4 regions of the Arthrobacter sp. StoSoilB19 genome follow, and region 1 is predicted to be linked to each of the others. Evidence: riboswitches for the same ligand, from Rfam matches in the RefSeq annotation. Region 1 holds a riboswitch; each other region holds the start of a gene.
The links. Region 1 has a riboswitch for thiamine pyrophosphate ahead of LDO86_RS18640 (ECF transporter S component). Riboswitches for the same ligand answer to the same signal wherever they lie in the genome.
Positions count from the first base shown of each region.

Region 2: another riboswitch for thiamine pyrophosphate. It lies ahead of thiO (glycine oxidase ThiO); the one in region 1 lies ahead of LDO86_RS18640 (ECF transporter S component).
Region 3: another riboswitch for thiamine pyrophosphate. It lies ahead of thiD (bifunctional hydroxymethylpyrimidine kinase/phosphomethylpyrimidine kinase); the one in region 1 lies ahead of LDO86_RS18640 (ECF transporter S component).
Region 4: another riboswitch for thiamine pyrophosphate. It lies ahead of thiC (phosphomethylpyrimidine synthase ThiC); the one in region 1 lies ahead of LDO86_RS18640 (ECF transporter S component).

Region 1 is NZ_AP024650.1:4,028,106-4,033,337, reverse strand. Features, by position in the region: gene LDO86_RS18660 (DUF4235 domain-containing protein) at 1-130, opposite strand, end outside; gene LDO86_RS18655 (CDGSH iron-sulfur domain-containing protein) at 250-465, opposite strand; gene LDO86_RS18650 (iron-containing redox enzyme family protein) at 521-1,573, opposite strand; gene LDO86_RS18645 (heme-degrading domain-containing protein) at 1,734-2,276, opposite strand; TPP riboswitch at 2,362-2,502, shown strand; gene LDO86_RS18640 (ECF transporter S component) at 2,569-3,192, shown strand; gene LDO86_RS18635 (ATP-binding cassette domain-containing protein) at 3,192-4,742, shown strand; gene LDO86_RS18630 (energy-coupling factor transporter transmembrane component T) at 4,739-5,232, shown strand, end outside.
Region 2 is NZ_AP024650.1:2,900,999-2,906,230, reverse strand. Features, by position in the region: gene LDO86_RS13310 (RNB domain-containing ribonuclease) at 1-1,246, opposite strand, end outside; gene thiE (thiamine phosphate synthase) at 1,283-2,017, opposite strand; TPP riboswitch at 2,045-2,164, shown strand; gene thiO (glycine oxidase ThiO) at 2,157-3,458, shown strand; gene thiS (sulfur carrier protein ThiS) at 3,455-3,691, shown strand; gene LDO86_RS13290 (thiazole synthase) at 3,696-4,511, shown strand; gene LDO86_RS13285 (hypothetical protein) at 4,599-4,901, opposite strand; gene LDO86_RS13280 (DUF3107 domain-containing protein) at 4,923-5,147, opposite strand; gene LDO86_RS13275 (TetR/AcrR family transcriptional regulator) at 5,196-5,232, opposite strand, start outside.
Region 3 is NZ_AP024650.1:2,474,173-2,479,404, reverse strand. Features, by position in the region: gene LDO86_RS11370 (ribonuclease E/G) at 1-3,125, shown strand, start outside; TPP riboswitch at 3,274-3,371, shown strand; gene thiD (bifunctional hydroxymethylpyrimidine kinase/phosphomethylpyrimidine kinase) at 3,379-4,899, shown strand; gene rplU (50S ribosomal protein L21) at 5,163-5,232, shown strand, end outside.
Region 4 is NZ_AP024650.1:2,562,266-2,567,497, reverse strand. Features, by position in the region: gene ffh (signal recognition particle protein) at 1-485, shown strand, start outside; gene LDO86_RS11820 (alpha/beta hydrolase) at 587-1,321, shown strand; gene thiC (phosphomethylpyrimidine synthase ThiC) at 1,318-3,159, opposite strand; TPP riboswitch at 3,155-3,262, opposite strand; gene LDO86_RS11810 (amidohydrolase family protein) at 3,342-4,424, shown strand; gene LDO86_RS11805 (VOC family protein) at 4,524-5,232, shown strand, end outside.

The DNA of each region.
Region 1 (5,232 bases):
CATCCTCGTTCTTGCCGGTGGGGGCTTTCTGCCCGGTGGTCTTCTCCCAGATGGTGTTGACCAGCTTGGTGCCGGCCAGGCCTGCGCCGAGGCTCACCCCGGTTCCGAGCAGCTTGATGAAAAGGTTCATTCCTATTACTCCTTGCGGGCGGAAAACGGACTGCCTCCAGCCTAGCCGTACGCCCGTGCCGGTCCGGGCAAGGCCGTGGCGTGCTGCAGGCGGGTTGTTGGACTAAATGGCTTGTTGGACTACTTCGCGGGCGGCTCGGTGCGGAACTTGATCATCTTGTGCGTGCCGTCGCAGTAGGGCTTGATGGCCGAGGCGCCGCAGCGGCACAAGGCAACGGTCCTGCGGTCGCAGGGCACCGCGTCCCCGGATGGGGTGACGATCTCGAAATCACCCCTGACGATCAGGGGCCCGTCCGGGCAGACCACGATGGAGCCCGCGGCGGATTCCTGGTCCATGTCCGATCCTGTTCCATGCTGTCCGGGTTTCATGCCTGCACCGCTTTCGTCGTAGTCATGCTGCGGCCGGCACGGCCGCCCGCAGCGATGATGCGCCGGCTTCCCATGAGGACATCAGATGGGCGGACAGCCGGCCGTCGAGGGCCATGGCGGCAGTGGCCCCAAACAGGACGTCCGCGAGGAGTTCCGGTTCGGCTTCGACGAGGCCGCCGGCGAGGTCCCGGCCTGCGATCTGCTCGTGGACGGCGTCGGCCTCCACATGCTCATCGAAGTAGTGGGTGACGTCCGCGCCGAAACCGTGCCGGCGGAATCCGTTGCCGTAGAACCGGTTGGGCTGGGAGGAGGTCATCTCGTAGATCGCCAGGTGGCCGGTGATGGCACCCCGGAGCCGCCGGTTCAGGCCGCACAGCGACATGAGGTTGACGGACGCGAGGGAGACGGCGGGGACGGCATCCACGTACGCGCCGTAGCTGACGTCGAGGCCCAAACCGCGCATGGTCCGGGCGAACAGCGCGCTGTGCATGCGCTCGGGGCGGCCGCCGCCGTATTCATCCGCCTGGATTTCCACCAGGGCCGCCTTGGGCCGTCCGCTGAGCCGCGGAATGGCCCATGTATGCGGGTCGGCTTCCTTCAGCTGGTACATCGACTTGTGGATCAGGAACTCCCGGAGCTGGTCCAGGCCCGCCTTCCTGGCGACGTAGCGGGAGACGCTGGGCCCGGTGTCCGTGGCTGCGAGGCCGAACAGGACGTCGGCTACCTGGTCGCTGGTCAGGGCACCGGCAGGCAGTTCGAAGTCTGCGGCGGCCTGGTGCGCGGCGGTACGGAGGGCTGCCTCAAACGGTGCCTCGACCAGCTGCCGGACCCGGATTAACGCCGGCTCCCACTCCCAGTCGTCGGAGACGCCGGCCAGGCCGGAATAGTGGAGCTCGTAGAGGCAGAAGAGGGCCAGCTGGATGTCCTCGTCGCCGATGATGTCACTAGTGCCGGCCACCTGCCGTGCCGCGAGGTGGTACAGCCCGTCCAGCCCCGTCCCGGCTTCGGCCGGAGCCTGCGCAAGGAGTGCGAACAGGGCGTTGCTGAGGGGGCCTCTGGATTCCGGGATTCTCATGGTGCTCCTTGGTCTGCCGCGCTGGTGACGGGAACGAACGCGGGACCGCCCATGGTGACTCCCATGCCCTGTCCTCCTCGAAACCCGGGAACCAATATAGTAAGCATGATTACTAATAAAAGCTAAGCAGGCTTCCTGTTGGCGGCAGGTCAACCGGCGCCTAATCCCGCAGCGACGACCCCAGGATGTCGCGCAGCGCCTCAACCACCAGGTCATGGTCCTGCAGCTGCGGCAACCCGGAGACGGTCAGCGTGGCCACGGCGCCCACGCCGGTGACGTAGATCGGAAAGGCGCCGCCATGGGCTGCATACCGGGATTGGTCGAACCAGGCGTTGTCCTCGATCCGGCCGCCGCCCAGCCGGCCGCGAAGCCCCACCAAAAGTGACGGCACCTCGTACCGGGCGGCAGTGCGCTGCTTGGCGCGGATCCAGTGCCCGTTGTCCGGCGTGGCGCCCGGGAGCGCGACGTGGAACAGGACCTGCTCGCCCTTGGTGATGTCGATGGCGATGGGAAGGGACCGCTCCTTGCCCAGCTCCACCAGGAGCAGGCCCAGGTTCAACGCGTCATCCAGCGAAAAGCCGGGGAACTGGAGCTCCCGGACCTCCGCCTCGATGCGGGCGATCGACGCTTCCAGTGACCCCTCCAGCTGGGCGTCGGCGGAATCAGGATCGAATCCGGTCACATCCGGTGGAATGGCGCTCATGGCCCTCAATCTACCCCCGCCAGGTGTAAACTTGACCACGCCCGGAAGGGCAGTTCAAAAAGCCTTACCCATCCAAAAGCACCACTAATAACGACAGGGGAGCGCCGCCGTCGGACATCCTGGCACAAGCCGGGCACCGCAGGTGGGCGCTGAGAGTGCGGACAGCCGCAGACCCTCGAACCTGATCCGGTTAGTACCGGCGCAAGGGAGTCGAGTTCTCAAAGTGCCGCGGCTGCACGGCAACAGCCGTCAGCCGGGTCCACTTTCCCCTCCTGTTTCCCAGGAGGATCACATGAGTACTGCAGCAATCAAGAAGACCACCAGTAAGTCCTGGCGCGTCGTGGACATCGTGGTCGCCGCGCTGGTGGCCATCGCGGGCGGCGTCATTTTCTGGGCGTGGGACCAGGGAGCAGCCGCGCTTTCTGCCCCCATGAATGCCGCCTACCCGCCCCTGACCGGGCTGCTGGCGGGCGGCTGGATGATTCCCGGCGTGCTGGGAATGCTGATCATCCGCAAGCCCGGGGCCGCCCTGTTCTGTGAAACCGTGGCCGCCACCGGGGAACTCCTCATGGGTTCCCAGTACGGTGCCTCGGTCCTCTTCTCCGGCTTCATCCAGGGCCTCGGCGCGGAAATCATCTTCGCCATCTTCGTCTACCGCAAGTTCAACCTGCCCGTCTCCCTGCTGGCAGGCGCCGCGGCTGGATTCTTCTGCGGACTGAATGACTCATTCGCACCGTGGGGCTGGAACATCGCCTACTCCGGTGCGGACAAGCTGGCGTACATCGTGCTGACCACCCTCTCCGGCGCCATTCTCGCCGGCGCCCTGTCCTGGCTGGCCACCCGCGGCCTGGCGCGTACCGGCGTGCTGAGCTCCTTCGCTTCGCGCAAGGCCGCCACGGAGCCTGTCTTCTCCTGATGGCACCAGCCCAGCGTGACGGCGGCACCGTCCGCCCTGCCGCCGTCACAGCCCGGGGCTGGGGATGGCGGCACGCCGGCAGGGCCAAGCCTGCCGTCCATGCGCTTGACCTGGACATCAGCCCGGGGGAGCGGGTGCTCCTGCTCGGCCCCTCGGGCGCCGGGAAGTCCACGCTCCTGCACGCGCTCGCAGGGGTGCTGGGGGACATCAACGACGACGGCGGCGAGGCGGGGGACGCCGACGAGTCGGGTTCGCTGCTGGTTGACGGCGCCGTGCCCCGCGCCCAGCGCGGGCGCGCCGGACTTATGCAGCAGGACCCCGAGACGCAGGTGGTCCTGTCGCGGGTGGGGGACGACGTCGCCTTCGGTGCCGAAAACCTTGCCGTCCCACGGGAAGCAATCTGGGCGCGCGTGCACGAGGCGCTTGCCGACGTCGGACTGTCCCACCTGCCGCTGGACCACCCGACGTCGGCCCTGTCCGGCGGGCAAAAGCAGCGCCTGGCGCTGGCCGGCATCCTGGCCATGCGCCCGGGCCTGATCCTCCTGGATGAGCCAACCGCCAACCTGGACCCGGACGGCGTGTTGGAGGTCCGCGATGCCGTGGCGCGGTGCCTGGACAAGACCGGGGCCACGCTGGTGGTGGTGGAGCACCGGGTGTCCGTGTGGAAGGACCTGGTGGACCGGATCGTGGTCCTGCAGCCGGGCTCCGCCGCGGATCCTGCCGTACTCCTGGACGGGCCGCCGGACCAGGTGCTCACGGAGGCGCGGGCCATGCTGGCCGCCGCCGGTGTGTGGGTCCCCGGCTACGTCCCGGCAACCCGTGCCCGGGCGGTGGTCCCGGCCCCCGGCACGGGAAACCTCCTGCTCGCAGCCGAACAGTTGGCAGTCGCCCGCGAACGTCCCCGACGCAAGGGCTTAAGGAAGATTCCGCCGTCACCGGTCCAGGAAGGCCTGGCCGCGCAGGTGCGCGCCGGGCAGGCGCTCGCCGTGACGGGTCCCAACGGCGCCGGTAAGTCCACTTTCGCCCTGACCCTGGCAGGGCTGCTGGAACCGGTGTCCGGAAAGGTCTCCGCCACCATGGACCTGAGCCGCGGTGCCGGCATTGACCCGTACCGGTGGAAGGCGGATCAGCTGATTTCCCGAGTGGGGACGGTGTTCCAGGAGCCGGAGCACCAGTTCGTGACCGGCAGGGTGCTTGACGAACTGCTGTTCGGCCCCCGGCACCTGGGCCACGGCGGGGATCGGGTGGACGAACTGCTGGAGCGGCTGCGGCTCACCGCGCTGGTGGACGCCAACCCCTACACGCTCTCCGGTGGCGAGAAGCGGCGGCTGTCCGTGGCCACCGTCCTTGCCGCCAGCCCGCAGGTCCTGGTCCTGGATGAACCCACGTTCGGGCAGGACGCCAACACATGGGCCGAGCTGGCGTCCTTCCTGTCCGAGCTCCTGGATGCCGGCACTGCCGTGGTGTCCGTGACCCATGACGCCGAATTCACCCAGGCCTTGGGCGGGGCCGAACTGCGGATGGCCGCGGCGGAAGCGGTGGCGCCATGAGGCAGCAACTCACCCTGGGCGGCAACCATGCCCTCCTGGTCCGCGCCAATCCACTAAGCAAGTTCGCTGCCGTCCTGCTGATCACCGCCGTCCTGGCGCTGTCCATCGACTGGGTTTCGGCGTCCGTGGCCCTGGTCTTTGAGCTTCTGCTCTTTCCCCTGGCCGGGCTCACCCTGTCCCTGCTGTGGCAGCGCGGCTGGCCGCTGATCCTTGCCGCTGCCGTGGGTGGCTGGAGCACCTCCATCCTGGCCCCGGACAGCGGCCGGATCCTGCTCGACGCCGGGATCTGGTCCATGAGCGAAGGTTCCCTGCAGCTGGGCATCGGCTTCCTCCTGCGCGGCTTTGCGATCGCCCTTCCGGCCGTGCTCCTGATGAGCTGCACCGATCCCACGGACCTTGCCGACGCGCTGGCGCAGAAGGCGCGCCTGCCGCACCGCTTTGTCCTGGGAACGCTCGCCGCGATGCGCCTGGTGGGGCTCATGGCTGAAGA
Region 2 (5,232 bases), 1.1 Mb from region 1:
TGTGGTTCAGCAGCAGCGCGGCCTCAACGGTGTCCAGGGCCAGTCGTTCCATCCTGGACGCGAGCTGGTCCGATCCGGCCATGATGCCCGGCAGGAGCGGCAGGGCTTCCCGCGCCCAGTCCGGAACATCCCCGCCATTGCTGAGGGCCTCGCAGATCACCAGCACAAAGCGGTCCACCAGGCGGCGGAGCGGCGCGGTGGTGTGGGCATAGGCCGCGCCGATGGCAGACTGCACGCCGTCCTCGGGGACCGTTCCGTCAAAGGCGGTATAGGAGGCGCCCCGGAACAGCATGCCGGCGGAATGCATGATGGCCAGCTGGCGGGGATCGGTGGGATCCAGGGAACGCAGGTATTCGCCGTAGCTGACTTCACCGTCCCAGGGCCTGCCCAGCACCTCGGTCTGCAGCCGGAAATGCTTCAGCGACCGTTCGTCCGGGGCGGGCATGGTGCGCAGGATTCCCACCTTGCCCTCCAGCATGAGCTGCGCGGCGGCCATCCCGGTCATCAGGGAAATCTGCGCGTTCCAGTCCTCCACGGGAAGCTGCGGTACGGCAGCAATGCGGTAGCCGCCGTCGGGCAGCTGGACAATTTCCTGCTCGGGCATGTTGAGGCTGGCCCCGCCGCGTTCCCGCTCCAGGGCCACCCGCTTCAGGCCCACCTCGCGGAGGAGCCGCAGCACCGGCGAGGCCGTCCCGGCGTCGAGGTCTTCCTGCGCACCCTTGTAGCTGAGCTTGTCGCGGCTGCGGACCCGCGCCCGCCTGACGCCCACCGACACAACCGTTGCGTCGCCGTCGAGCGTGAAGTCCCATACGAAAGCCGAACAATCCTGGCCCGGCAGCAGGCTTCCTGCCCCCTCGCTGATCACTTCCGGGTGCAGCGGAATCCGGCCGTCCGGAGCGTAGAACGTCTGGCCGCGGCGCCGGGTCTCGGCGTCCAGGGGACCTCCCGGCGCAACAAACGCCGGCACATCGGCGATCGCGTACATTACCCGGTAGCCGTTCCCGTCCGGTTCGATGAACACCGCCTGGTCCAGGTCCGTGGAGGAGGCCGGATCGATGGTCACGAACTGGACGGCGGTCAGGTCATAGGACGGAAGCCTCAGCGCTGCCACCGCGGCCCGGGCATCCGCCACTGCCTCAGCCGGGTACGGTCCCGGCAGTTCAAGTTCGGTGCGCAGCAGGCCCAACGCCTCTTCCAGGGCGTTCCTGTGGTCATGGACGTTTGGAGCCAGCCGATGATGTGACACAAAAGTCAGCGTAGCTCCAAGTCCGCCGATATGGCATCAGGCGGCGGCGGCGTCCAATGCGTCGAGGAGGGAGGCGGCAGCGGCGGCGGGATCGGAGGCCTCGGTGATGGCGCGCACCACCACGATCCTGCGCGCACCGGCTTCCGCCACCTGGTGGACGTTTCCGTGGTCAATGCCGCCAATGGCGAACCAGGGCACGGGGTCCGCCGCCTGCCGTGAGGCCTCGGCGGCATACTTCACCAGGTCAGTGCCCACGGCGGACCTGCCGGGTTTGGTGGGGGTTGCCCAGACCGGACCCACGCAGAAGTAGTCCAGCCCGGCTGGTCCGGCAGTTGCTGCCAGGGCGGCGTCCACCTGCCCGGTGGTGTGGCTGGAGAGCCCGATGGCGGCGTTGCCGTTGACCAGCGTGCGCGCCGCCGCCAGCGGCAGGTCCTTCTGGCCGATGTGGAACACCGGTGCCCCGGAGAGGACGGCGATGTCCGCACGGTCATTGACCGCCCACAGCTTTCCGTGCCGTACCGCGGATTCCTTCAGCACCGCCAGGAGGTCCAGTTCCTCGGCCGCCTCGATGGTCTTGTCGCGCAGCTGGATGATGTCCACGCCACCGGCGAACGCGGCGTCAACGAAATCCGCGAAGTCGCCGCGGTCCCGGCGCGCATCGGTGCAGAGGTACAGGCGGGCTGCCTTCAGGGCGTCGTTGTCCCGTGAATTGACGACTTCGGTGGCTGGAGCGTGGTGGCCGGCGGGAAAGGATGGGGTGGACACATTCATGCGTGCAAGCCTAGTTCCTCTAAACTGGGCTGGTACTGCGGGAGCCCGCGGCGGCTGTCACAAAGCGCCGGGCTGAGAGGGCGTCAGAGCCGACCGCTTGACCTGATCCGGTTAATGCCGGCGTAGGGAAGGAACCCACATGCGTACCCCCTTCACCCATCACCCCGGGTCCGCCCGCAGCTCCATTCCCTCCACCCTCCGGGCCGACGTTGCCGTCATCGGCGGGGGAGTGGTGGGGCACGGCATTGCCTGGGAGGCGCAGCGTTCCGGGCGCTCGGTGGTCCTCATTGATGACGCGCCCGGTACCGGCGCCAGCTGGGCGGCGGCCGGCATGCTGGCTCCCGTCAGCGAACTGCATTACCAGGAGGAAGAGCTCCTGGAACTGATGCTTGACGCATCATCGCGCTGGCCCGGGTTCGCCGCCGGGCTGGGCAGGGCAACGGGCGCGGATTCCGGATACCTGACGACGCCGACCCTCGCCGTGGGTGCCGACGCGGCCGACCGCCGGGCGCTGATGGACCTGCGCACAGTCCAGCAGGCCAACGGGCTGGCGGTGGAACCCCTGACCGTGCGGGAGGCCCGGAAGCGTGAGCCGCTGCTCAGCCCGGCCATTGCGTGCGCACTTGATACCCCGGCGGACCACCAGGTGGATCCCCGGCGCCTGGTGGCCGCCTTGCGGCTGGCCCTGGCCGGCGCGGCGCAGGAGCAGCCCCAGCTGGCGGTTGCCGGGGCAGTGGAAGGTTTTGCCGTGCCGGAGCGGGCAGCCGGGCTGCTGTGGGAGGGCGGAACGGTTTCCGGGGTCCGCCTGGCCGGCGGCGGCACGGTGCTGGCAACGGAGACCGTGGTGGCCAATGGCCTGCAGGCGGGGGCGCTTGACGGCCTGCCGGACGGCCTTGAGCTGCCGCTGCGGCCCGTGCACGGGGATATCCTGCGCCTTGCCGTTCCCCGCCACCTTCAGCCCTTGGTGACGTCAACGGTGCGCGGCCTGGTCCACGGCATCCCCGTGTACATCGTTCCCAGGCAGGACGGGACCGTGGTGATCGGAGCTACGCAGCGGGAGGACGCCCGCTCCGATGCCGTGAGTGCCGGCGGCGTCTACCAGCTGCTGCGGGATGCGCAGGCTCTGGTGCCCGCCGTCGCTGAACTCGAACTCCTGGAATGCACCGCCCGCGCCCGCCCCGGTACCCCTGACAACGCGCCGCTCCTGGGCCGGGTGCCGGCCGCTCCGGGCGCCGGGGGAGGACAGGCCGGGCACGTCCCCGGACTCATCATCGCCACCGGGTTCTTCCGGCACGGAGTCCTGCTCACTCCCGCCGCGGCGGCCATCTGCAGGGAACTGCTGGACGGCAGGGCCGATCCCCGCTGGGGTCCCTTCAGCCCGGACCGGTTTTCCAGGCCGGCAACGGCAGCAACAAGCCCCCACATCAAGGAGACTGCGTGAACATCACCCTTAACGGAAACCCGCACACGGTGGCCGACGGAGCTTCGATCACCACGCTGGTCAGCGAGGTCACCGGACGCCCGCTGGCGGACAACGGACAGGCGACCGACGGCGGGAAACTCGGCGTCGCCGTCGCGCACAATGCCCAGGTGGTGCCGCGCAGCCAATGGTTCGCCACCGCGCTCGCCGACGGCGACGACATCGAACTTGTTACAGCAGTACAGGGAGGCTGACGCCATGACCGAAACCAGCACCATCAACCCTGCAGGAAACGCCGGTGCCGGCGACGCCCTGGTGATCGACGGCGTCGCGCTGGGTTCCAGGCTCATCATGGGCACCGGGGGAGCGCCCAGCCTCGATGGCCTGGGCGCGGCGCTCCTTGCCTCCGGCACCGCACTGACCACCGTGGCCATGCGGCGCTACTCCACGGCTGAAACCGGCTCGCTGTTCCAGCTGCTGGTGGATCATGGAATCCGGGTCCTGCCCAATACGGCCGGCTGCTTCACGGCCAGGGACGCGGTCCTTACCGCGGAACTGGCCCGGGAGGCCCTGGAAACAGACTGGGTGAAACTGGAGGTCATCGCCGATGAACAAACCCTCCTGCCGGACGCCGTGGAACTGGTCGAGGCCACCGAGCAGCTGGTCAACCGCGGCTTCAAGGTCTTCGCCTACACCAACGACGATCCTGTGCTGGCCCTGCGGCTGGAGAACCTTGGAGCCACCGCCGTCATGCCGCTGGGTGCCCCGATCGGCACCGGCCTGGGGATCCTGAACCCGCACAACATTGAGCTCATCGTTTCCCGGGCCTCCGTGCCCGTGGTCCTGGATGCCGGCATCGGCACGGCATCCGACGCCTCCCTTGCCATGGAGCTGGGCTGCGACGCCGTGCTGCTGGCCACGGCCGTGACCCGCGCCCAGAACCCCACGCTCATGGGAGAAGCCTTCAAGCACGCGGTGATCGCGGGCAGGATGGCCCGGGCGGCCGGGCGCATCCCGCGCCGGGAGCATGCCCTCGCCTCATCCGCCATGGAAGGCCGGGCCGAGTTCCTCTAGGCATCGGCCATTCACTTAAAGGGCTGTGGCCACCACCCGCCTGGGTGGTGGCCACAGCCATATGCCTGGGAGCCTGCCAGCGACGGCTCAGCGCCGCAGGATCGCAGTGAGCCGTTCCGCATCATGGCGCGCCCGCGTACGGCCAAAATAGGCGACGGCGGCGATGGCGGCAGCAATGCCCAGAACGATGGGCAGGACCCAGGGAAGCCAGGTCAGCCCGGGCAGGTAGCCGAAACCGGCCGCCATCAGAATGATCCACACCAGCGCCGCAGCACCCGCGGCGACGCCGGCCGGAAGCGCCGCACCGTACTTGGCGTGCCGCTTGTCATTGGCCCAGACGACGAAGCCGCCGGCGACAGTGGCCAGCACCACGATGGACAGCGAAAGCATGGATCTCCTTGGAACCGGGGACTAGAACTGGCCGAAACCTACGCGCCGAACCTCTTCGGCACCGATTTCCACATAGGCCAGAGCGTTGCCCGGAACAATGATCAGGCGTCCTTTTTCATCCTTCAGGCGAAGTTCGTTGCCTCCGGTGATGGCTTCGCCAACAACCTTGGCCACAGTCTCCGCGTCCTGGTCCGATTCCAGCACGATCTCGCGGCCAACGTTTTGAACGCCGATCTTAATTTCCAAGGGGGCCTCCCAGCCTGTGAAGTTCGTCGATGATGTCTTATTTGTAGTCTAGGACTCTTTGGGGAAGCGAGAGATTCCGCGCCAA
Region 3 (5,232 bases), 1.6 Mb from region 1:
ATGCTGCGTCCGTTGATGCCCCGGCACCGGCCGTGGCCGGTGAAGACGCTGCCGCAGCACCTGCTGCCACGGCGGACGCCGAAACCAAACCTGTTCGCCGCCGTCGGGTAGCCACCCGCAAGGCCGCGTCCCCGGCTGCCCCGCCCGCGGCGGAAGCCGCGGCAGCGGACGCCGTCGCTGCAGAACCAGCAATCCCGGAAGCTCCGGCACAGGAACCGGCCCGGGAGGAAGCTGCCGCCCAGGAAGCAGCTCCTGCGCAGGAGCAGCCCCAGGAGCCCGCCGCGGCCGCCGAGGCCGCCGGTGCCCCCGGGCCTGCCCGGGAAACCCCCGCTGTGGCCAAGGAAGAGCACGCTGCGGTCAAGGAACAGTCCGCCCCCGCCGCGGCCGCCAGCCCCTTTGGCTCCCTCTTCCTGGAGCCTGCATCGCCCACATCCGTGCTCTTCCAGGCCCCGGACCTCAGTACCGTGGTCCGTCCCGCAGCACCCGCCGTCGAGGAACCTGAAGAGGAAGAAACCGACGACGGCGACGATTCCTCCAGCCGCCGCCGTCGCCGCAGCCGCGGCCGCAGGGGCCGCAGCCGCGTCGGCGACAAGGCGGACGAGGACATCGAGGGTGGCAGCGCCGAGGCTGACGCCGAGGACGAGGCCGACGAGGACAGCGCCACACAAGCCGAGGACGGCGTGACGTCCCGCCGCCGCCGTCGCCGCCGGCGCGGTGACCAGGACCTGGAGCTGACCGGCGGGGAAGGCGACGACCCGCCCAACACGGTGACGAGGGTCCGTGCCCCGCGCGCGGTCAGTGAAGCGCCGGTCAACAACCGGGTCACCAGCGTCAAGGGCTCCACCCGCCTTGAGGCCAAGAAGCAGCGCCGCCGCGAATCCCGCGACACCGGCCGCCGCCGCACCGTCATCACCGAGGCCGAGTTCCTGGCCCGCCGCGAATCCGTGGACCGGCAGATGATCGTCCGCCAGCGCGACGACAGAATCCAGATCGCCGTCCTTGAAGACGGTGTCCTGGCCGAGCATTTCGTGTCCAAGACCCAGCAGGACTCGCTCATTGGCAACGTCTACCTGGGCAAGGTCCAGAACGTGCTGCCGTCAATGGAAGCTGCGTTCGTGGACATCGGGCGTGGCCGCAACGCCGTGCTGTACGCCGGTGAGGTCAACTGGGAAGCCGTCAACCTCGAAGGCAAGCAGCGCCGCATCGAGAACGCGCTCAAATCCGGCGACACCGTCCTGGTCCAGGTGACCAAGGATCCCGTCGGCCACAAGGGTGCCCGGCTGACCAGCCAGATCTCCCTTCCCGGCCGCTACCTGGTCTACGTGCCCGGCGGCTCCATGACCGGCATCTCCCGCAAGCTGCCCGACGTCGAACGCAACCGCCTCAAGCGCATCCTCAAGGACCGCCTGCCCGAGCACGCCGGCGTCATCGTCCGGACCGCCGCGGAAGGTGCCTCGGAAGAGGAACTGACGCACGACATCAACCGCCTGCGCGCCCAGTGGGAAGGCATCGAAAGCCAGTCCCAGTCCACCAAGATCCTGGCCCCGGAGCTGCTGTACGGCGAACCGGACCTGACCATCAAGGTGGTCCGGGACGTCTTCAACGAGGACTTCTCCAAACTGATCGTCTCCGGTGAGGAGGCCTGGGACACCATCGAGGCCTACGTCACGTACGTGGCGCCGGACCTGGTGGGCCGCCTCGAGAAGTGGACCAAGGACCAGGACATCTTCTCCGCCTGGCGCATCGACGAGCAGATCCACAAGGCCCTTGAGCGGAAGGTGTTCCTGCCCTCCGGCGGCTCCCTGGTCATCGACCGCACCGAGGCCATGACCGTGGTGGACGTCAACACCGGCAAGTTCACCGGCAGCGGCGGCAACCTCGAGGAGACCGTCACCAAGAACAACCTGGAAGCTGCCGAGGAAGTGGTGCGCCAGCTGCGGCTGCGCGACATCGGCGGCATCATCGTGATCGACTTCATCGACATGGTGCTCGAATCCAACCGCGACCTGGTCCTGCGCCGCCTGGTGGAATGCCTGGGCCGCGACCGGACCAAGCACCAGGTTGCCGAGGTCACGTCGCTGGGCCTGGTCCAGATGACCCGCAAGCGCATGGGGACGGGCCTGCTGGAAGTCTTCGGCGAGCAGTGTGAGGCCTGCGCCGGCCGGGGCGTAGTGACGCACGACGATCCCGTGGAGCACCGCCGCGCCAACATTGTGGCGGCCGAGCACCACGTCCAGCGCGCCGACAGCCGCCCCGAAGCCCGCGGGGAAGCCCACCGCCCCGAAGGGCAGCGGGCCGATGGCGGCCAGCCCGGAGTCCGTCCCGAGCGCAAACGGCGGCGGGGACGCGGCGGCCAGCAGCCCGAGGCTGCCCCGGCGCCTGCTGTCCACGTCCACACCGTCCTGCCGGACCCCACAGACGCAGAGCGGCACGCCAAGGCAGAGGCCACCCGGCTTGCCCTGGCGAACATCGCGGCTGCCGCCCATGCGGCCCACCTGCATGACGATGAGGTGGCAGCCACCCGGCAGGCACCGTCCGCCGAGCCGGCGCAGGTCCCTGTTGAAGAGAAGCACGACGCCGATGGCCCGGCACGCCCCGCAGCTGTCCTGACCTTCGGCGGCGAGGAAGTCCCGCTTCCCTTCGTGGAGCACGCTGAGGACCAGCATCCCAGGCCCGCCCTCACGCTGGACCGGCTCGCGGAAGCCTTCGCCCACCTCGGCCAGCCGGCTTCCCCCGTGGAGAACGCGCCCGCCAAGGCCGCAGGCACGGTGAAGCCGGCCGAACAGTCAGCGCCCAAACAGTCGGTGCCCGAACAGCAGCCCGGCGGGGGAGCGGAGGCGCGTGCCGCCGTGGAAGCTCCGGCGGAAAAGGACTACTCCGACCACACGCTGGAGCAGTCCCGGCAACGCAGGCCGCGGCGCCACCGCGCTGCCAGCCGGGCCCAAGGTGCCGCAAATGAAACCGCTGTCCAGCACCACGAGAACGTCCAGGCGACAGGCGCGGGGCACTCGCACGCAGCCAAGGTTCCGGACACCGCCAACGCACAGCCCGCTGCGGCGGAGCCCGGCAAGCCGGCAGGGGAACCGATCATCCTCGGCGTCGGCGTCCCCGCCTCGGAGCTCTAAGCCAAGGCGCAGTTAACGCGCCACCCAGGAAGTCCCCGTCGTGCGGACTGTCCCCCATGAATCCAGGGGGAACAGTCCACGGGCGGGGACTTCCTGCATGCGCGGGTGCTGTCACCTTTCCGCCGGGTACGCTCCAGCGGCTACTCTGGAACCCGACACGGGGTGCCGCGCAGAAGGCCGGCTGAGATCCACACCCGTTGAACCTGTCCGGCTAGTACCGGCGAAGGGATGTCTGTTGTCTTCGACCCTCTCCATGCCCCTGCCCACAGCGTCCGGCGTGGCCCCCGCGCTGCCTGGGGGCCGCGATGTCCCGCGCGTCCTCTCCATTGCAGGCTCCGACCCGTCCGGCGGGGCCGGGATCCAGGCGGACCTCAAAAGCATTGCCGCCCATGGCGGATACGGCATGGCCGCGATCACGGCACTCACGGCGCAAAACACCCGGGGCGTGCAGTCCGTCCACGTCCCGCCGGCCGGCTTCCTGGCCCAGCAGCTGGACGCGGTCAGTGACGACATCAGCATCGACGCCGTCAAGATCGGCATGCTGGGCGACGAGTCGGTGATCCGCACTGTCCGCCAGTGGCTCGAAAAGGCCCGTCCCGCCGTCGTGGTCCTGGACCCCGTCATGGTGGCCACCAGCGGCGACAGGCTGCTGAAGGAATCCGCCGAAGCCGCGCTCCGGGAACTGCTGCCCCTTGCCCACCTCATCACCCCCAACCTTCCCGAGCTCGCGCTGCTGCTGGGCATGGAGCCGGCGAAGGACTGGGACACCGCGCTGGACCAGGGCAGGCGCCTGGCGGAAGCCACCGGAGCCACCGTGCTGGTCAAGGGTGGCCACCTTTCAGGCCTCGACTGCCCGGATGCGCTGGTGAACACTTCGGGCCTCCTGGGGCCGGACGTGGTGGAAGTGCAGGGGAAGCGGGTTTCCACGCGGAACAGCCACGGGACGGGCTGTTCCCTGTCCTCTGCCATGGCAACAGTCCAGGCCCGTTTGGGCAATTGGGAGGCATCACTGCGAACGGTCAAGCCCTGGCTGGCCGGCGCACTTGAGAACTCCGGCCAATTGGAGGTGGGCCAGGGGAACGGCCCCGTACACCACTTCCACCACGTGCGGCCGGTCCTGGAGGAGGGCGGCTTCGCGGCCCGGTTGTGGTCGGAAGCCCAACAGGACCTGGCGGACATCTACGCACTGGACTTCATCCACGGCCTGGCGTCAGGAGACCTTCCGGAGAAGGATTTTGCCTACTACCTGGCGCAGGATGCCCTCTACCTGAACGGCTACTCCAGGGTGCTGGCACGGGCCAGCGCGCTGGCCCCCTCGGAGGCCGAGCAGCTTTTCTGGGCCGGATCCGCGCAGCAGTGCCTTGAGGTGGAATCGGAACTCCACCGCTCGTGGCTCAGCACCCGCCCGGCCCCGAAGGGCCTGGGCCCGGTCACCAAGTCATACGTGGACCACCTCACGGCAGCGTCGGCGTCGGGCAGCTATGCCGTCCTCGCCGCCGCCGTGCTTCCCTGCTTCTGGCTCTACGCCGAAGTCGGCGGGAAGCTCCACGCCCGGTTCCTGGCCTCGGGCGAACCGGACGGCCATGCCTACGCGGCCTGGCTCCGGACGTACGCCGACGAGGGCTTCGCCGAAGCCACCCGCAAAGCCATCGCCATCGTGGATGCAGCCGGACGGACCGCGCCGGACCATGAGAGGGCGGCGATGGTGACGGCGTTCAAGCAGTCCTGCCGCCTGGAAGTGGAGTTCTTCGACGCGCCGAGGCTGCATTCCTGACCCCCGCGGGCCGGGCCCGGCTATGATGGTGGAGCACGGTTGCGGCGGTTCCTGCCGGGCTGTGGTTACTACCACAGCCGGCCCGCCTGAACCAGCCTCATTTGCGGCCGAAGATGGATTTAGCGTATTCTTGATCTTCGGTGCTTACGCCAACACTTGGGTTACGACCCCACGGCGTTGAGGCACAGCGAGAAACCAAGCTTTTAGCAAGTCGGTTCCGCACGCAAATTTTGTAATAAACGTCGAGAGAAGTGAGTTCCCAAGTGGTGTACGCGATTGTCCGCGCAGGCGGCCGCCAAGAGAAGGTTTCCGTTGGAGACTTCGTTACCCTGA
Region 4 (5,232 bases), 1.5 Mb from region 1:
AGAACATCCGGCAGCAGCTGGAACAGTTCGACGAACGCGAGATCGACCGCGTCGAGGCAATCGTCCGCTCCATGACACCGCACGAGCGGCTGGCGCCGAAGATCATCAACGGTTCACGGCGGGCACGCATCGCCCGTGGTTCCGGCGTCCACGTCTCCGAGGTCAACGGCCTGCTGGAGCGCTTCGCCCAGGCCCAGAAGATGATGAAGAAGATGGCCCAGGGCGGCATGCCGGGAATGCCGGGGATGCCTGGCCTGCCCGGCGCCGGCGGCGGTGCCCGGAAGAACGCCAAGAACGCGCCCAAGAAGAAGGCAAAGTCCGGCAACCCGGCCAAGGCTGCCCAGGAGCGCAAGGAAGCGGAAGCCCGCCGTGCCAACGCCGCCAAGGCGCTGCCTACGGGCGCCGCCTTCGGCCAGCAGGGCGGGGACTTCGACCCGTCCCAGCTGAACCTCCCCAAGGGCTTCGACAAGTTCCTGGGCAAGTAGCAGTTCCCCGGCAACGCAGCGTCAGGTGTCGTTTTGACCTCTCAGAACGACACCTGGCGCTGCTTGCTTGGGATGTCAGTGCCGTGGAATAGGGTTGGGACATGTTCAAGCAGAGGGTAGTGTTCGTGCACGGCGCCGGAACCTTCGGTGCCGCCGCGTGGCCGCGCCAGCACGGCATGGCACTGTCCTATGACGCCCTGTTCCTCCGCCGCCATGGCTTTGACGTCCTCGCGGAGCCACTGGAGTCGTCCTTCGCGGAGGACACCGCCATCATCCTGCGCTCCCTTGCCGATGACGGCCGCGGCGCCGCCGGCGGGCATGTGGTGGCGCACTCCCAGGGGGCGATCGCGGCCATGATGGCCGCCGTCGAACGTCCGGACCTGGTCTTCTCATTGACGCTGGTGGAACCGGCCTGCCTCTCCCTGACAGCGGAACTCCCGGCCACTGCCGCCCACATCAGCCTCATGCAGCCCCTCTTCGACGTGCGCCACCAGCTCAGCGACGAAGACTTCCAGCGCGAATTCGTCCGGCGGGTCTTCGCCACCGACCTCCAGCAGCCCGCCACCACGGAAGAAAAAAGGTCCGCCCGCAGGCTGCGGCTCCAGGCCCCGTCATGGGAGGCGCCGCTGCACATTGTTCCCGGGGTGCCCACGCTGGTGCTGACCGGTGGGTGGGAACCGCTCTACGAGGAAATCGCCGGGTACCTCCGGGAGACCGGGGCCCTGCACCGCGTTGCCGCGGGAGGACACCGGCCCCATGACTCCCCGGACGGGGACCGGGCCATCCGGCAGTTCATCAGCCAGGTCAGCCGGAGCCAGCCGGCCCGCGCGTCCTAGCTGTCAGCAGGCACCCGCAGTTCCGGCAGGTAGACCTTGCCGCCGGCTGCCAGGAACTCCTCGCTCTTCCCGCGCATCCCGGCCGCAGCATCGGCCAGTGCCGCCTGCGCCTCCGCGGAACCAAATTCGTCGCGGATGTCCTGGCTGATCCGCATGGAGCAAAACTTGGGCCCGCACATCGAACAGAAGTGCGCCGTCTTGGCAGGCTCAGCCGGCAGCGTCTCGTCGTGGAACGCCTCAGCCGTCACCGGGTCCAGGGACAGTGCGAACTGGTCCCGCCAGCGGAATTCGAACCGCGCCTTGGACAAGGCGTCGTCCCGTTCATGCGCCCCCGGGTGCCCCTTGGCCAGGTCCGCCGCGTGCGCGGCGATCTTGTAGGTGATCACGCCGGTCTTCACGTCGTCCTTGTTGGGCAGGCCCAGGTGTTCCTTCGGGGTGACGTAGCACAGCATCGCGGTGCCGTAACGGGCAATCTCAGTGGCACCAATCGCTGAGGTGATGTGGTCATAGCCCGGAGCAACATCTGTCACCAGCGGGCCCAGGGTGTAAAACGGGGCCCCCTTGCAGAGTTCCTGCTGCCGCTCGACGTTTTCCCGGACCAGGTGGAAGGGAACGTGGCCGGGCCCCTCCACCATGACCTGCACGTCGTACTCCCACGCGCGCTGGGTGAGCTCGGCGAGCGTGTCCAGTTCCGCGAACTGGGCGGCGTCGTTGGCGTCCGCCGTCGAACCGGGGCGCAAACCGTCGCCCAGGGAGAAGGCAACGTCGTACTTCGCGAAGATCCCGCACAGCTCATCGAAGTGCGTGTAGAGGAAGTTCTCCTGGTGGTGGGCCAGGCACCAGCCGGCCATGATGGAGCCGCCGCGGGACACAATGCCCGTCACCCGGTTGGCGGTCAGCGGGACATAGCGAAGCAGCACGCCGGCGTGGATGGTCATGTAGTCCACGCCCTGCTCGCATTGTTCAATGACGGTGTCCCGGAAGATTTCCCAGGTCAGCGCGTTGGCCTCGCCGTTGACTTTCTCCAGGGCCTGGTAGATCGGCACGGTGCCGATCGGGACGGGGGAGTTGCGGATGATCCATTCCCGCGTGGTGTGGATGTCGTCGCCGGTGGACAGGTCCATAACGGTGTCGGCACCCCATTGCGTGGCCCACTGGAGCTTGTCCACCTCCTCCGCGATGGAACTCGTCACGGCCGAGTTTCCGATGTTGGCGTTGATCTTCACCAGGAAGGCCTTGCCGATGATCATCGGTTCGGACTCCGGATGGTTGATGTTGTTCGGAATGATGGCGCGGCCGGCGGCCAGTTCGCTCCGGACCAGTTCCACATCGCAGTTCTCGCGCAGCGCCACGAAGCGCATCTCCTGCGTGATGACGCCCTGCCGGGCATAGTGCATCTGGGTCACCGTCCGGCCGTCGACGGCGCGGCGGGGCACCGGCTGCGCGCCCTTCCACTCCGCGGAGGCGGCGCCGCGGCGGACGGCCGAGCGGCCGTCGTCGAGCAGGTTGCGTTCCCTGCCGCTGTAGGCCTCGGTGTCTCCGCGCGCCACGATCCACTCCGCGCGGAAGGGCTCCAGGCCGCGGACGGGGTCGCTTCCCGGCCCCGCCGTCCGGTAGGTCCGGAACGGTGCGTTCGGCTGGCCGTTGGGCGATGGCTCCAGGGCAATTTCCGTGACGGGTACCCGGATGCCGGACCCGGCGTCGTCGATATAGGCCAGCGAATGCGACGCCAGGGACCGGGTCACTTCGGACTGGTTCACCTGGGGCGTGGAGCCGGCTCCGGAACCCCCGGTGGACGGCAGGTGGGCAGGGTTCAACTGGGTGTTTTGCGTACTCAAGGGAATACTCACTTCCTTCGCCGGCATTACCCGGACAGGTTCAACGGTCGCAGGCTGCGTCAGCCCGATCTCAGCCCCTGCAAGGGCTCCCGTGTGGTCAGAGAAGAAGCTACCACAGGCCCCCGGAAGGGCGGTGTCACATTTGCGGGTGCTAGCCTGACCGGGCATCGAAAGGAAGCCCGATGGCAGACATCATCTACTTTCGCGGACCCGTCCTGGCCGCACCGGACCGGGTACGCCATGGACTCTGGTCGGTGGACGGCAAGCTCACGTTCAGCCGGCCCGCTGCCCCTCCGGCGCGGGAACTCGACGGCTGGGTGCTGCCGGGGTTCGTCGACGCCCACTGCCACATCGGCCTGGGTCCCGACGGCCCGGTGGAACCCGCCATTGCCCGGGAGCAGGCGCTGGCTGACCTCAACGCCGGAACCCTGCTGGTCCGCGACGCCGGCTCACCTGCCGATACCCGCTGGATGCAGGGCGGCCGGGACTTCCCGGTACTGATCCGTGCAGGACGGCATGTGGCCCGCACACGCCGCTACCTGCGCGGCTTCGCGGCGGAGGTCGAACCCGACGGGCTCGTGGAGGCCGTGCGGAAGCAAGCGCGCGACGGCGACGGCTGGGTCAAACTGGTGGGCGACTGGATCGACCGGAGCGCCGGCGACCTTGCGCCCTCCTTTCCTGCCGCCGTCGTGCGTGACGCTGTGCAGGCTGCCCATGATGAAGGTGCCCGGGTCACGGCACATTGCTTCGCCGAAGACACCCTGGACCAAATGCTGGACGCCGGCATTGACTGCATTGAGCACGCCCCGGGGCTGCTGCCGCGCCACCTGCCCCGGTTCGTGGAGCAGGGCGTACCGATCGTGCCCACCCTCATCAACATCGCCACCTTTCCTGATATCGCGGAGCAGGCGGACGCAAAGTTTCCGCGCTACGCCGCCCACATGCGTGCCCTGTGGGAACGCAGGCTGGAACGGGTGGCGGAGGCCCATGCCGCCGGCGTCCGGATCTTTGCCGGCACGGACGCAGGCAGCGTGATCCGGCACGGCAGGATCGCAGATGAGATCCTCGCCCTGCACGGGGCCGGCCTGCCCATGCATGCGGCCCTGGATGCCGCCTGCTGGGCAGCGCGTGCGTGGCTGGGCGCTGACAACCTGGAGGAAGGCGCGCGGGCCGACGTCGTGGTGTGCCGGGACGACCCCCGGACCACCCCGGACACGATCACGGCGCTGGAGCACGTGGTGCTGGGCGGCCGCATCATCCGTTGAGTTATTTGGTTCCGCTACTTGGAATAAATTGAAGCTTCAAGTAATTTTAATATGTGACAGGCCGCCGAAGTGACGGCCTCCAACACAAGGAGCCTTCAAATGACCGACGCAGCCAGCAGCCAGGATCTTCTTCCTGCCGACCTCGCCATGGGCACGGTAATGCTCAAGGTGGGCGACATGAAGGTCATGACCGACTACTACCAGCGCGCACTGGGCCTGGAGGCGGTGGCGGAGCAGGACGGCGGGCTCTACCTGGGCAGGCTCGGCAGGCCGCTGGTCCACCTGGCGCCGGCCCCCGGGCTGCACCTTCCCGGCAGGGGAGAGGCCGGCCTGTTCCACACCGCCCTATTGTTCGAGGACCAGGCTTCCCTGGCGGCCACCATCGCCACGGCAGCCCAGTACGAACCCCGGTCCTTCACCGGCAGCGCCGACCACCTGGTGAGTGAGGCCTTCTACTTCACCGACCCCGAGGGCAACGGCATCGAGCTGTACTGGGACCGGCCGCGCAGCAACTGGTCCTGGAACGGGACGGACGTGGTGATGGACAGCCTGGCGCTTCCGCCGCAGCGCTACCTGGAGCAGCACCTCACTGAGGAATCCCTCGAAGGCCAGCGGCGGACGTCCGCAGGCGTGGGGCACGTCCACCTCCAGGTTGGCGACGTCCAGACCGCCAGGGACTTCTACGTGGGTACCCTGGGCTTCGAGAAGACGGCGGGCTGGCATGGGCAGGCCCTGTTCGTTTCCGCGGGCCGCTACCACCACCACATGGCCATGAACGTCTGGAACAGTCGCGGCGCCGGCCCCCGCA